DNA from 4 places in the Gorillibacterium sp. CAU 1737 genome. Region 1 is predicted to be linked to each of the others. Evidence: riboswitches for the same ligand, from Rfam matches in the RefSeq annotation. Region 1 holds a riboswitch; each other region holds the start of a gene.
The links. A riboswitch is a leader RNA that binds a small molecule or an ion and turns the genes downstream of it on or off. The one in region 1 is predicted to bind cyclic di-AMP.

Region 1 (2,193 bases):
CTATCGCTTCATGAAGGGCGTGAGGATGCTCAGTCTCTCGTTCTTCGTTTATTACCTGCTCCAGATGACCCTCACCCTGGTTCCGCTCTTCTGGCTCTTCCCTGCCATCCATTCCGTAAACGACCTGTATCGCGTGGCCGCACAGCCCAACACGCTCCTCCTCTATGCTGCCGCCTATGCCGCCTACGGATACCTGCTGCACCTCTTGTTTCTCCACCTGCAGTTTGGTCGAGCGAGCGAGCAGCCCTTTCTCTCGACCCTGATCCGGGCGGTCACCTCAAGCCTGTCCATCCTCGGATTGGCCGCGCTGCTTCTCCTGCTGACCGGCCTTCTCTCCGCGGGGGTCGTGACCGCCGCGCTCTGGGATGCCGGGCTGTGGACATTCCTGCTCTACCAGGCCTTCAGCTTCGTTCGCACCTTCCTTTCCCTCTGGGGAATCACCGCTCAGCATGAGCTGTTCATGAGGAAGAGCGAGCACGTCTGACCGCAAATGCTCAATAGGCCGGACCCGACAAAAGCGAAGCTTTCGTCCTTTTTGGACAAAGCTTCGCTTTTTTGACGGTTCTGGGCGGGTGCCCCTATTTTTCGAGTGTCCACACATTTTTTTATAGAAAATTAATATAGTAGGGAGGAAACAGACGATTTAAGGCGAATACAGTTTTTCGAACGATTGAATCCGCTCGCTATCCAGCACGGGTTGGATCCGAACAAGCCGAATTTCCGCAAGGAAAACGGGGGAACCGTCTTGGGTGAATTGATCTTGCAAGAGAAGGATCATAGGGAACCTTCAACCGAACCCTTAGCTAACCTCGTAGGCACTGGAAGGGGATTTTGTCTTGAAGAAGGCTGTTTTGGCATTGCTTGGTTTCGTGCTCACGCTCGGAATCATGTCCGGTCACGCGTTCGCCGATGACTCCAGCAAGCTGGAGACCAAGGTGGGTAAGCTGATCGGCATCGATTACAGCTACGGCGGCACGACCACCAAGGGCTTCGACTGTTCCGGCTTTACCCAGTACGTCTTCGATGCCTTTGACATCTCTCTCGATCGCAGTTCGAGAGATCAGGCGAAGCAAGGAAAGGCCGTGGACAAGGACGATCTTCGCGCAGGCGATCTGGTGTTCTTCGACACCGGCGGCAACGGCATCTCGCATGTCGGGATTTACCTTGGAGCAGGAGTTTTCGTTCATGCGTCGACCAACAACGGCGTGATCAAGAACAAGTTGAGCGAATCCTACTATGCCAAGCGGTATGTCACCGCTCGCCGAATCCTGACGAACGAGCAGTACAACGATATCGCCAAGTAAGCCCGTACGATCCAGTCCAGCTTCGAAAAGCCCCCGAACCACTCGGATTCCCCGTGGTTCGGGGGCTTTTCGCTTGCTATATTAGGAATTTCGTCCCGCAGAAGCCATCCCCTGCCGACGGATCAGGAAGCCGCTCCCGCGAGCTCCCCTTTCTCCGCTTGCGCAAATTGCAATTCGTACAGGTGGGCATAGAGACCGCCTCGTGCCAAAAGCTCCGCATGTGTGCCTGTCTCGACAATCTTTCCCCGATCCAGCACGACAATGCGCGTCGCTCCCCGAACGGTTGATAAGCGGTGAGCGATCACCAGGGTGCTTCGTCCTTGCATGAGCGTGTCGAGCGCCTCCTGAACCCTTCCCTCCGACTCGTTATCCAGCGCGCTTGTCGCCTCGTCGAGAATGAGCAGCGGCGCCTGGCGCAGGAAGGCACGTGCAATCGCAAGCCGTTGCCGCTGACCCCCGGAGAGGTTCGCCCCGCTCTCAGTGAGCACGGTGTCATAGCCGTCCGGCAGGCGCTCGATGAATTCATGAGCTCCGGCAAGCTTGGCTGCCTGCTCGATGGCGTCGCGACTCGCTCCCTCTGAGCCAAAGGCGATGTTGTCCTGGATGGTCCCCGAGAAGAGGTACGGCGATTGCGGAACATACGTGAGGTGAGAGCGGGCTTCTTCCCGATGGGTCAAGAGCGGCACGCCCGCTACTTCCACATCGCCTTGATCCGGTTCATAGAGGCCGCATGCGAGGCGGGCGAGCGTCGTCTTGCCCGAGCCGCTCGGCCCCACGACAGCGACGGTCTCCCCCGGTTGAACCGCGAGGCTGAGTCCGCTGAAGAGCGGCTCGCTCGATTGGCCGGGGTGCTGAAGGTGAACGTCCTTCAGCGCGAGCACCGGAGCGT
Region 2 (2,193 bases), on a different contig from region 1:
CTGTTTTACCTGTCAGCCGGAAGCAGCTACTTGTACAGCCTAACCGCCCTGTTCATTCAAGGGATGGCGTTCGGGATTCTCGTCACCGTCACCATCATTGGCTCCCAACAGTTTGTTGACGGGGATCAAAAAGGGATTTCCACCTCCCTCATGATGTTCTCACGGAACATCGGAACGGCGGTTGGTGTTACGGTTATGGGCAGCCTGCTCACCGGTGCGGCCCAGTTCATGACCGGCGTCCACTCCCTGTACACCTACGGGTTCCTGGTCAGCCTGCTTTCTCTCGCGACGGCCTTCCTCTCGCTGGAGGCAGCCAAGCGGCCCCTTCCGAATGCGCTGTAAGGCTGTTCCGTCCTCACCTGTATGATTTCATCCAACTGCATACAGAAACGAAAAGAAGCCTCCGCTCCAAGAATCATTCTTGGTAGGAGGCTTCTTCCGTTTCGAACGAAATTCTATAGATCAGTCCGTAAACTCTTGTACCCAAGCGCCATTGTAATAGCCGACGCCGATTTTTTTGTAGTTCGCATTGAGAATGTTCGCCTTATGTCCTGCGCTGTTCATCCAGGCGGTCATGACCTCCTGCGGCGTCCGTTGGCCCTTGGCGATGTTTTCACCGGCATAGGAATGCGGAATGCCATAACGGGTCATCATATCAAATGGAGAACCGTAGGTCGGCGACGTATGGCTGAAGTAGTTGTTCACGATCATGTCTTTCGCCTTGTCGACGGCCATCTTGGACAGGGCCGAATCGAAGGTGAGCGGGCTCAGTCCCGCTGCCGCACGCTCCTGATTGACGATGGAGGCTACCTGTTTGGCATAAGCCGTAGCGGTATCATCGGTTGCCGACGTCCCTGTGGATGGTGCGGACGGGGTCGAAGTCACCGGAGTCGAAGGGGTCTTCGACGGGGTGCTGGTGGTCGTCTTGGTCGGGATGGTGATCACCATGCCCTCCCAGATGATATTGGGGTTCTTGATCCAGCTATTGGCTTGAATCAGGGAGTTCAGCGTTACGCCTTGATTCACGGAAATTCTCCAAAGGGTATCATTCGCTTTCACGCGGTAAGCGGAAGCGGCATCAGCCGTACCAGAGGCGAGCAAAGGCGCGGCAAGAAGGCTGCCGGCGAGAGCGGTGGTCATCAGACGACGGGTAAAAATAGTTTTGCGAGTATTCAAAGAAAGACACTCTCCTTTTGGCGGCCTGCGAGGTTAGCTGACGGGTTCGGGAAAAAGAGAAAATCCCGGCTGCGCATCGGCGCAGCTTCACCCCAAGAATGGGGTCCCCCGCGCTCTGGTCAAGAGCTTCGGCCTGATTTGGGTGTGGCATGACCGTTTCTATTCTATCACAGCTAGAGTGCCGGTTGATCCGGTAAATAATAGAAACGAAGCGAAACTGGCCCTCGCTACAGAGAGAACCAGTTTCGCTTCGTTGTTCGATTCCATTGTCCTTTGTGCACATAATCGTTCTGAACGGGGTCGTAGCGATAGTCTGTTTTCCACAGCGGAGCATAGTGAACGATCTCGCGCATGGCGCGCAAGAGTGCGTGTACCTCTTCGTCCGATACGATCGGGTGAAGAGACAGCCGAACCCAGCCCGGCTTTTCCAACAGGTGTCCGCTCTCTACCTTCCGGCGGATTCGTTCGGATTCTTCCGGGGAGAGGCCAAACAAAAAATGCCCATACGTCCCTGCGCAGGAACAGCCTCCGCGGGATTGGATACCATACCGATCATTAAGCAGGCGAACGACCAATGGATAATGCAGATCCCGGCAGAGAAAGGAGACGATAGGAAGCCTTTCCTGAAGCGCGCTGTCCAGAATGTGGATCCCCGGCAAGGTGTCGAGTCCGTTCAGCAGCAGTTCGGTTAGCTGTCCCTCCCGCTCACACAGCTCACTTATGCCCATTTCTTCCTTGAGCGAGATGGCGAACGCGGCCTTGGCAGCCTGCAAGAAGCCGGGTGTTCCCCCATCCTCTCGCTCTTCCTTCTCCTCCAAATACGTTACCCCGCCCCAACGGTCCGTCCACAGCACCGTCCCTCCTCCGGGGAGATCCGGGATCTCTCCGTTTACCAGTCGGGCATGAACGGCAAGCACCCCGCTGGCACCGGGGCCTCCTAGGAATTTATGAGGGGAGAAATAGACGGCATCCAAGCCTTCCTCGGGATCGTCGGGGTGCATATCGAGCTCGGCATAG
Region 3 (2,193 bases), on a different contig from region 1:
GAACTACACCAACTGCGGCCGTCCCTGCGAGAGCCAACGCGCCTCGCTGCGCGACCGGATCGGCATGTCCCATCCGGTGCGGGTGGACGAAGGCTGCCGCAACACGGTATACAATGCCATCGAGCAATCTGGCGCGGAGTACCTGCCGCAGTTCCTCGACCTGGGGCTGCGCCGCTTCCGGGTGGAGTTCCTCGAAGAGACACCGGAGAAGGTACACGAGGTACTGGCTCTATACCGGGATGCGCTGGAAGGGAAAATCAGCGGAACCAAGGTATGGAAGGCGCTGAAGGCGACCAATCAGCTCGGCGTCACGCGGGGACAGTTGGTGAAATAGCGAGAAAACGCGCCCTAGCGCGAGCGCGGACACGAGCGGCGGAGAAGTAAGCGTTTTTCGCCGCTTGGATCGGTCGCTGTCGCCAACGGCTGCAAACGGCGAGCCTTTACAGAGGAAGCGGCGGCGCTGTATGATACGAGTCGTGATTACGACATACGCTGAATTCCCGTAAGAGCGGGTGCAAACCAGACCGGGTCTCTGACCCCATCGGTCCGCGCACACGCTTCAGGGGAGCGGGGGAACCGAACAGTGCGCTATGCGCGCTACAGGGGTGAATCCTTTGGCCTTTTTCGCCAAAGGTAGGGCGACTCTCACGCCCGAATCCGACAGCTAACCTCGCAAGCGTCTCGAGAGGGGCTTATTTGTTCTGCGCTGCGAATCCCATCCTCGCGAAGAGGGTGTCTTGGGAAGAAGCCGTGGGGATGGAGTCTCTTTCCCCGGCTTCTTTTTGTTATGCATACAAAAAGCTTGCCGGAACTGCACGTACACGCATTTCAGATCCGCAGGGCCCGCGCGAACGCGGACCGGATCACCGGGAGGAAGCTTTTTATGGAAACCATCCAGGACGGCCAGAAGAGAGTGCTTGTCTCTGCTCCAAGTCCCGCAGGAGAACAGTTCATCCGCATGCTTCGATTCAAAAAAATACCCTTTGCCGTCCTCATCAACCACCCGGATCAACGGGAGCGCTTGGCTAAGCTGGGCGTTCAGGACTTCATCCAGGTGGATACCAAGGACAGCGGGTTTCCCGATGGGGTGGGCGAGCCGGCCCGCATGGTCTTCCTGTTTGAGGACAGCCTCAACCTCACCTGCCGGTACCTCAAGCTGTGCAGCTCCTGGACGGAAGGGCCGATTACCGTCATCTCGCAGAGCGGTGTACCGCGTCCCATCTACCGCCATCTAGGTGCGAAGAATGTGATCTACTCGCGCAGCGGGGAAGTGTCTTACCTGTTGCAGAGCGTCTAGTCTCCCGATTCTCTATCCTCCTATCCGCTTCATCCAAGTGCTGGTCGATCCGGCTTCGGTCTGTTATTCTGGAGGAAGTGCCCTTGCATTTTCCAGGAAAGGACTAGAGCCTTCATGAAAAAGCTGTACGGGATCCTGCTTGTCCTGCTGGTTGCAGCCGCGCTTGTCTTACGCGTCGGCTATGTGGCAACCTCCGAGAGCACCAAGCTGTCCCACGATGAAAAGAACTACTCCGATCAGGCGGTACGCCTGGTCACGACCGGCGTCTATGCCTATAACGCCGAAGAACCCAATGCCCGGGTAACGCCCGGCTATCCGCTCTTCGTAGCTTCGTTCGTGAAGCTCTATGGAGCCGACCGTCTGCCTGCCGCACAAGATGCGGTGCGATACCTCCAGTGCGTTCTCGGTGCCGCCTCCGTGCTGCTTTTGTTCGCCATCGGACGTGAGCTGTGGAGCCCGCGGGCGGGTCTCATTGCGGCTGCAATCGCCGCCTTTTACCCGACCTACATCTGGTCGCCGCAGCTGTTGACCACGGAGACGCTGTTCCTTGCCGCCTTCCTCGGCATGCTGCTCGCGCAGGCGAAGATCCTCACCCGAAACCGGCTGCGCGATCATATCGCGGCAGGATTCCTCGTTGCGCTGACCGTCCTCATCCGTCCTCAGGTGCTGCCGCTTGCTGTGGTGCCTTACCTGTTCCTGTGGGTGAGGGACCGGCGTTTGTACATGCGCGAGATTCTCGTCGCGGTCGGAGCGTTCGTTCTCCTCATGCTCCCGTGGTGGATTCGCAACCTCGTCACGCTGAATGAGTTTGTGCTCACCGCCAAGGGGGGCATGGGCAACCCGTTCCTCGCCGGAACGGATCCGTATTTCAAGGGAACCATCGATTGGAACGAAGC
Region 4 (2,193 bases), on a different contig from region 1:
CATTCAGCCCTCTGATGAAGAGGGCAAAGAAACTGAGACGAAGGAACCTTTTAAGATGCAAGCGATGATCAAGGGAGTATATCAGCATGAAACATGGCTGGGTAATTATTCATTATCCTATGACATAGAGGGCTACTCCTATGTATCGGTGGAAAGTTCCTTCCATCTTGGGCCTTATTATGAAAACGAGATGCCCGATTTGCGCTACATTCCTTTTTCGCTCTACAAAGCTTTTTCGGATGCCTACGAGAAAGGGTTGCTTAGCTAACTACGCGGGGTGAAACCCGATCATTGAGCCCTAGAGCAAACAAGCCTCCAACTCTCGCAAGGGAGATGGAGGCTTTTATTTGATTTGGTTAATTCAAGGGTCTAAGGGTTCCGTCTTAAAAGGAAAAACCCGCAAATGTTTGCGCGGCCTTGTAAAGCACATAGAGCAAAATGAGATAGGCGACGATCGTAAGCCAGGTAAACTTCCGCTTTTTGCGCAGCTTCTTCTTTTTCTCCTTGTCGTCCCAATCATCCTGTACGTCCAGACGTGCCTGGTGGCGAATGACTTCTTCCTCGTAGACCGGATCGTTCTTGTCCATCGTCAGCCCTCCTCCATCTCAAGATATGAGGGGATTTGCAGGGATATGAACAAGCAGGGCTGTTGTTCCCAGAACTTCCTTATACCGAATTGTATATACTAAGTGATATACTCAAGATGCAAGCGCAAGGCTTGCTTCATAACCTTTTTTTCTCCTTTTTGCCGCTGGATATAGGGATCCGGCGGTTTTTTTGCGTGTAGAATTCGTGAGAAATTGCCGTTCTATGGGAGTAGGAGGTTCTTCCTATTTTGCGGAAATGACCATGATTTGCCATTGTCTGAGCCGATTCCGCATGGTACCGTAGGATAGAAAAAGAAACCAATAGCCGAATCCGGTTCTGTTTGGCCGGTACGGGGGATGTATTTGCCGGGTATATCGATCGGGGAACTTCTAAGCAAGACCTCGGGAGCGAGTGCCAACGGCGTAACCTGCGTTTCTTGCTTGTTCAGCGAGAAACATGGGTTAGTGGGGTGAATGTCAGGCCGGGTAATCGGCTGGCTAGGGAGGGACCTCTTCCCGAATCCGTCAACTAACCTCGGAGGCATTAGGAGGAACAGAAGCTGAAACCGATCATCAAGAGTCTGTTGCTAACGTCTGCTGTTTTCGTTTCCGGTGCTCTTTTTGCCACTTCGACTGAAGCGGCTGCCTTACCCGTCAAGGTCCAATTGAACGACAGCCTCCTTTCCTTCCCCGACGCCCAACCGTTTGTGGATGATAACAGCCGGACTCAAATTCCGGTGCGGATGGTGGCGGAAAAGCTGGGGTATTCCGTTTCTTCGACCCCGGTTGGAAAACAAGTGAAGGTGACGATCTCGGGAAATGGGCGTACGGTCGTCCTGCAGACGGGATCCAACCGCGCGGAACTGAATGGAAAAGGGATCACGCTCGATACGAGCGCCATTTTGTCGGACAATCGCACTTATGTGCCCCTGCGGTTTATCTCCGAATCCTTTGGAACGGAAGTGGACTGGGACTCCAAGACCCAGCTCGTTATCGTCAGTTCGGATGGCAAAGACCATTCGCCTGTTCTCAAAGCGGTAAGCCCGGCGACGATCCTCGTGACCAACTCGCAGAAGTACCTGGGTATTCCTTATATGTGGGGCGGAAATACCACGAGTGGATTTGATTGCTCCGGCTTTGTCCAATTCCTGCTCAATCAGCAAAAGGTATCGGTTCCGCGTACGGCGGACGGCATGCGGCAAAGCACGGGAACGTCTGTTTTTGCGCCCACTCCGGGGGATCTCGTCTTTTTCTCGGACAGCCAAAAGGCGCCGGCCAGCCACGTGGGTATCTACCTGGGAAATGGGAAATTCATCTCCGCCACCAACTCAAAAGGGGTTCAAATTACCCCGCTTACATCCGGGTATTGGGGCAATCGTTATTTTACGGCCAAACGGGTCTTCTCTTCCTGAGAAGGTCCGTTTTCATTTTGGATTGTCATTCGGTGGAACAAACGGGTACAATGAGGGACGTATGAATTGCCGTAATGGAGGGGATCGCGTTGTCCAAACCCTATGAAGTTGTCGTACTGGGCGGAGGAATCGGAGGCTACACGGCTGCCATTCGGGCTGCTCAGCTCGGCAAGACCGTAGCCCTGGTGGAAAAG

Region 2: linked by a shared signal. The riboswitch ahead of AAFN83_RS04200 (CAP domain-containing protein) and the one ahead of AAFN83_RS11620 (C40 family peptidase) in region 1 are both predicted to bind cyclic di-AMP.
Region 3: linked by a shared signal. The riboswitch ahead of AAFN83_RS18055 (hypothetical protein) and the one ahead of AAFN83_RS11620 (C40 family peptidase) in region 1 are both predicted to bind cyclic di-AMP.
Region 4: linked by a shared signal. The riboswitch ahead of AAFN83_RS03180 (C40 family peptidase) and the one ahead of AAFN83_RS11620 (C40 family peptidase) in region 1 are both predicted to bind cyclic di-AMP.

The regions. Positions count from the first base shown of each region.
Region 1 covers NZ_JBDQQO010000004.1:409,916-412,108, reverse strand. The annotation lists gene AAFN83_RS11625 (hypothetical protein) at 1-484, shown strand, start outside; cyclic di-AMP (ydaO/yuaA leader) riboswitch at 701-833, shown strand; gene AAFN83_RS11620 (C40 family peptidase) at 837-1,304, shown strand; gene AAFN83_RS11615 (ABC transporter ATP-binding protein) at 1,427-2,193, opposite strand, start outside.
Region 2 covers NZ_JBDQQO010000001.1:903,734-905,926, reverse strand. The annotation lists gene AAFN83_RS04205 (MDR family MFS transporter) at 1-342, shown strand, start outside; gene AAFN83_RS04200 (CAP domain-containing protein) at 463-1,176, opposite strand; cyclic di-AMP (ydaO/yuaA leader) riboswitch at 1,184-1,320, opposite strand; gene AAFN83_RS04195 (aminotransferase class V-fold PLP-dependent enzyme) at 1,404-2,193, opposite strand, start outside.
Region 3 covers NZ_JBDQQO010000009.1:178,654-180,846, forward strand. The annotation lists gene AAFN83_RS18050 (U32 family peptidase) at 1-334, shown strand, start outside; cyclic di-AMP (ydaO/yuaA leader) riboswitch at 546-695, shown strand; gene AAFN83_RS18055 (hypothetical protein) at 884-1,297, shown strand; gene AAFN83_RS18060 (glycosyltransferase family 39 protein) at 1,412-2,193, shown strand, end outside.
Region 4 covers NZ_JBDQQO010000001.1:683,567-685,759, forward strand. The annotation lists gene AAFN83_RS03170 (copper amine oxidase N-terminal domain-containing protein) at 1-268, shown strand, start outside; gene AAFN83_RS03175 (hypothetical protein) at 384-587, opposite strand; cyclic di-AMP (ydaO/yuaA leader) riboswitch at 901-1,146, shown strand; gene AAFN83_RS03180 (C40 family peptidase) at 1,172-1,999, shown strand; gene lpdA (dihydrolipoyl dehydrogenase) at 2,074-2,193, shown strand, end outside.